Pelosinus fermentans DSM 17108: one gene and its partner. The protein of the gene in region 1 interacts with the protein of each later gene in a pairwise test. Links are inferred from orthologs where the notes say so. Each region holds a gene or a part of one and is shown on either strand. Other genes may lie near its edges.

Region 1 (2,895 bases):
CTTTCTTGACAATGATCGGCGGAATTGTTTTCTGACTCTCATGTTGAATTTCTACCTTCTCCACTAAAGGATGCGGCCCCAAAATTCCAACTACCAATTTATTATCCTCTACTTCTGCCAGAATCAGTAAGGGTTCTTTAGTATTATTCATAAACTGAAAATCCAGTGCACCATATGCAACTGTAGCATCCCGACCTAAGGGTACATAGCTAAGAGGCTTCGAATGATTGGATCTTTCAACAATTTTCAAATTTGCTAAAAGAACAGCATTATACAGCGTAGAAGAAACTTGGCATATTCCTCCGCCAATGCCTGGAACAAATTCACCATCAACAATTTCTAGCGCTTCTTTAAATCCATTCTCTTTTTCTCGTGGCCCTACTATTTCATTAAAAGAAAAAATCTTTCCAGGATATACAATGGTTCCATTGGTATTCAAAGCAGCTAATTTGATATTGTCTGTACGGTTGGCATCTCCACTATTAAAAGTTGTCGTATAACTGCTTAAGATTTCCTTCATACCTGCATTTGTAATATCTTCCATGGTTACTTTCGGTTGGATTACTTTCACAGGCAAGGTTATCTCAGAGCGATTCGCTGTTTTGAATGCATCTAGAATCAGTGGACGCAAAGCATCACAATCCAAAGCATATCCTAGTTCATGAGGAACAAGTGTCCCGGTCCATAAATTGATAACCGCATTGCGAGGCGGACGATCAATCGCATCTTTCCATTGCTGGATTAGACTCTCTAGCTTGTCTTCATTATACTTGATGGTCAGAGATATAGGATAGCCCTTTTCCCAGCCAGTCTTAATATTTTGTATTCTTTCCCACCAAGACCCACGCCGTCCATAATTCCAAACTTGATCCAATGTAGCATTCGCATCAATGCCCAAGTCAATATTTTCAGCATCCACATTTGATTTTATATCACCATACTGCACTACAATTGATTTCTTATGATACTGAGTTTGCCATGAAGACAATAATTGAACTACCTCTTCCCGACTATATCCGCCAATATCCACGCCTTCTAGTATTACACCTTTATATACCTTAGGATACCAAGAAAAAAGGATAATAACTACGACCAAAATCCCCAGCGCGGTCATTCCTAACCACGTTTTCTTCACTTATTTTTCATCTCCCGCTGTCTGACAACCTCATATAAAAGTAAGGAACAGGCAACGGAGGCGTTTAAAGAACTAATTTTACCAAGCATGGGAATTCGAACTACAAAATCACAATGTTCTTTTGTCAAACGTCCCATCCCCTTGCCCTCATTGCCAACAACTACAACAATAGGTCCTGTCAAGTCTGTTTCATAGTAATTTTTTTCTCCATCCATATCAGCCCCGACGATCCACATTCCTGCTTTTTTTAATTCTTCCAAGGTTTGCGAAACATTGCCAATTCTTGCTACTGGTACATATTCTACTGCACCAGCCGAGGTTTTAGCTACCGTACTTGATAAAGGACAGCTGCGCCTTTTCGGCATCAGTACGCCATGTACTCCCGCCGCATCCGATGTACGTAAAATAGCTCCTACATTATGAGGATCTTCTAACTCATCCAAAAGAACAAGAAAAGGAGTTTGGTCAGGTGCTGTTGCTTTGGCTAAGATATCATCCAGTTCCGCATAAGCTACAGGTGGTATACTCGCTACGATACCCTGATGCTTTTGTCCGTCTGTCATCCCGTCTAACTTATTCATTTCTACCTCTTGTATGATAAGCCGTCTCTCACGAGCCAAGGCAATCACTTCACGAATCGATCCCTGTCTTTCTCCTTTTGCCACGAATATTTTATTGATCGGACGACCACTTTTTAAGGCCTCCATCACACTATTACGTCCCATAATAAACTCTTCTAATTCGGCCATTATATATCCCCTTTCATTTATTCATTTTACGACATCTATTTTTCCCTTATTTGCTGCCAGGTATGTGTAACGATCATTTTCTCATAGACTAAATTACACCATGGAAGCAAAAAATCCTGCTTCTATACACCCACCTATATGGCAACGGTCTGGCTGGATACAAAATAAACCACAAAGACGCAAAAAGAACACAAAGGGATGTACATCTGTTAGTTCCTTTGTGTACCGCGACAGCGGTATTGTGTCTTTGTGGTTCATTTCCATTTTAAAAATTATTTTTTAGCACTACCTTTCATAGCTGCTAAGCGACCACAAGTTAGCTCACCTTCACCACAGTAATTGCTTGTTATACAAGTTGGGCCTGCTTTTTTAAAAAGCAGCGGAGCAATTTTTTTTACTTCCCTGAGCATAAGTTCTGCTAAACTTCTAATTTCCCACTGTGCTCTTGCGCAGCAGCGCAATTCAAAAAAATGCAGTAAGGTTCTAGCATTCATCGTTACTACAATTTTAGTTTCCGCAGCATTCGCTAAACAATATCTTGCATCTTCCTTATGAACACCTAATTCTACCAATTCATTATATGTACTTTGAATCGTCCCCATCAGCTCTTCAAACTTTGCTTTAGCAAGTTCATTCGCCGCTACAGCAGGAGGCATAATGTATTCAAAATCATGTTCACTAACATACCGCTGAGATTGCTGCGAATAAGAGGCAATACGATGACGAACCAGCTGATGAGTTAATACCCGGGATACGCCTTCAATTGCAAAGGTAAAACTTACATGTTCCAATGTGGATAAATGTTCCATTTCGACAATCTTACTTACCAATTTCTCTACCTGGGCACTAGACATATTTTCCACTAATTCCTCTGCCCCAACTGGTGAATAGCAAAGTCTTGCCGACATTGCTACCATTCGCTCTGGTTCAGGAGTATGAGATATCAATTTTACTTTCATTTCTTTTCCCCACTATTCTTAGCAGTCTTTGTCATTTCCCGGGCAATAACAG
Region 2 (2,743 bases), 890 kb from region 1 along the record:
TGGTTTCCTGCTGCGTATTTTTCAAAACAAAGGCCTCCATCTTTCTATCATTACAATCAATACAATAATAGTCACATTCTTACCCACTATGACATATTGTAAGTATCATCAATCACCCTATAAGCCACGAAAGTGGCTCTTTTTTTATTTATCGAAATTTCTTTATAACTTCTCGCACCACATAATGAGTGCATCTTCTTTGGTATCCGTATAATAATTACGCCGTCTTCCTTGGGATGTAAAACCAAATTTACTATATAGACCTTGAGCAACGGTATTAGAAGCACGCACTTCCAGGGTCATTCTAACCGCTCCCCTATTCTTCGCATGTTCAAGAAGAGCAGACATTAATTTTTCGCCTAATTTTTTCCCTCTATATGCGGGTAAAACCGCTACATTCGTAACATGTGCTTCATCTACAATAAGCCACATACCTGCATAGCCAATGATTTTACCAGCCTCTACCATCACCAAATAATAGGACAATTCATTGTTCATTTCATTAACAAATCCCTCGCGAGACCAGGGAGTCGTAAAGGATTGCTGCTCTACTGCAAGAACACCATCAATATCAAGCGTATTCATACGCCGTACCATCATTACGGTCATTTGGCAACTCCATGACGACACTCCCATAAAACCTCAGCTTCTGAACGTCTAATATATAAAGGTTCTAAACCCATTACATCATGTCGCACTCCTTGCTTGATCAGCTTATAACCTAAACCGGCAACACTGCTGGCTCGCTGGATAACCACATGAGGTGCAGCAAGTATTAGATTTTTTCCAATCTGTTCTATTTTGTCACGATACATGACCGCAGATTCTCCCATTACGATTACAGGTCTTTCCTGCTGACTCAAACTCTCTAAAGCAGCAGTAACCTCTGTCACAATCGCTGGCTGTATCTCTTTTAATTCTCCCTGATGCCATTCAAATAATGCCTGATAGACGTTTCCCTTTTGCGCATCCAGCATAGGAGCCAGAATCACTCCGGGAACCGGACAGCCGTAAGCCATGGCTGCCAGAGTAGGTACGCCAACCACAGGAATCTGTAAAGCATAGGCTAAGGTTTTAGCCGTAGATAAACCAATTCTAAGACCTGTAAAGGAACCAGGTCCAATACTGACAGCTACCCCCTTAAGATCCGATTTAGCCACCTGAGCCATATCCAGTAGTTTAGCAATATGAGGCATTAATAATTCAGAATGTGTTTTTTTTGTTTGTAATGTAATCTCAGCTAATACGTTGTCCACAGTTGCTAAAGCAACACTGGACACTAACGTAGCTGTATCTATCGCAAGAATTGGCATGTCTGTTTCAGCTCCTCACACAGTTGTTCATAAGTAGCTCCAAGTGCCCGTACCTGTAAGACTCTGTCCTCTACGCTACCTTCATTTTTCTCAAAGCTCGAACGTATCTCAATCCATAAATATTCATCAGGCAGCTCTTCAGGAAACTTGTCTGCCCATTCAATGATTGAAAGCCCATCTGCTTCCGTATATTCATAAAAACCAATATCAAACAATTCCTCAGCATTTTCTAATCGGTATAAATCAAAATGATATACAGGAAAGCGTCCTTCATACACATTTAAAATGGTGAAAGTGGGGCTATGTACGCTATCTGCTATGCCCAATCCTTCTGCTAATCCCTGTACCAATAAGGTTTTCCCAGTCCCGAGATCTCCAACCAGACATACTACCTTCCCTGCAGATAGTATCTTGGCCAAACATTTGCCAAACGCCGATGTTTCCTCCGGGGAAGTTGTTTTAAATTCCAGCATACGAAAAAATTCCTCCTAATTACCCAGCCTACTGGCGAAAATGATTATATCCTTTAGGCTCTAGCAGTGACTCTGCTCCTTCTTCATCCACCAATAGCACACCATATCTTTCCTCAATCACTTCTCCAATGACCGTCAGCTTGGTACCAAGGTCAGCTTGGGATACCAGTGAGAATTGCTGGGGTGGAATCGTAAAGACCAATTGATAATCTTCGCCACCATATAATGCGTACTCTAGACCCTCTTTCCCCAAAGCACGGGCTGCAGCGCAGACTTCTGCCGACAAGGGAATCATCTTAGCATAGATTCGCATCCCTACATGACTCGCCCTGGCAATCTCATTAACTTCACTTGCCAAACCATCACTAATATCATTCATACTTGTTGAACCAAAAGACGCAAGCATCGCTCCCGCTGTAACTTGCGGTCTTGGAATTACATGTCTTGTCACTAAAGGCTGAAAGAATTCATAATCAGTCCATTTTCCCTGCTGCAAGAGCTCTAATCCGCATCCCGAGTCACCTAATGAACCCGTTACCACCACTAAGTCTCCCACATCAGCTCCCGAACGCCGCTGAAGCTTCTTTGGATCGATTTCACCCATTGCCGTTACATTAATCACCAATCCATTAGGACTCGATACGGTATCCCCACCAACTATATTAACACCAAATTCATGGCAAATTTCCTTCATTCCCTCATATAAGGATACGACAAAGTCTACAGACAAATAGCTGGGCAAAGCGATAGATATAACAACATGGGTTGGATGTCCTCCCATTGCTGCAATATCACTTAGGTTTACTGCAATCGATTTATACCCTAACTGCCAGGCACTGGTAGTCGATAGATCAAAGTGGACCATCTCTACCAGCATATCAGTAGTAACCAATTGCAATTGATGAGGGGCTGGTATCAGAGCTGCTGCATCATCCCCAATGCCAATCACTACATTTT

Evidence for each region. The genes of interacting proteins can lie anywhere in the genome.
Region 2: the proteins of rlmB (region 1) and tsaE interact in binary tests that used the Escherichia coli proteins (3 or more experiments, as listed by UniProt). The link is inferred for Pelosinus fermentans DSM 17108 from one-to-one orthologs.

What each region holds. Positions count from the first base shown.
Region 1 is NZ_AKVN02000001.1:4,184,248-4,187,142, forward strand. The notes cover bases 9-2,863. They hold rlmB (23S rRNA (guanosine(2251)-2'-O)-methyltransferase RlmB), read right to left. Parts: upstream 1,885-2,863; coding sequence 1,132-1,884; downstream 9-1,131. Other genes in these bases: FR7_RS19345 (VanW family protein), read right to left, coding at 9-1,135; thyX (FAD-dependent thymidylate synthase), read right to left, coding at 2,157-2,843; FR7_RS19360 (Mini-ribonuclease 3), read right to left, coding at 2,840-2,863. In the rest of the region: more of FR7_RS19345, read right to left, coding at 1-8; more of FR7_RS19360, read right to left, coding at 2,864-2,895. UniProt on the Escherichia coli protein: Specifically methylates the ribose of guanosine 2251 in 23S rRNA.
Region 2 is NZ_AKVN02000001.1:3,298,120-3,300,862, forward strand. The notes cover bases 41-2,743. They hold tsaE (tRNA (adenosine(37)-N6)-threonylcarbamoyltransferase complex ATPase subunit type 1 TsaE), read right to left. Parts: upstream 1,787-2,743; coding sequence 1,295-1,786; downstream 41-1,294. Other genes in these bases: rimI (ribosomal protein S18-alanine N-acetyltransferase), read right to left, coding at 163-609; tsaB (tRNA (adenosine(37)-N6)-threonylcarbamoyltransferase complex dimerization subunit type 1 TsaB), read right to left, coding at 606-1,313; thiL (thiamine-phosphate kinase), read right to left, coding at 1,815-2,743. Outside these bases: tRNA (adenosine(37)-N6)-threonylcarbamoyltransferase complex transferase subunit TsaD, read right to left, coding at 1-25. UniProt on the Escherichia coli protein: Required for the formation of a threonylcarbamoyl group on adenosine at position 37 (t(6)A37) in tRNAs that read codons beginning with adenine.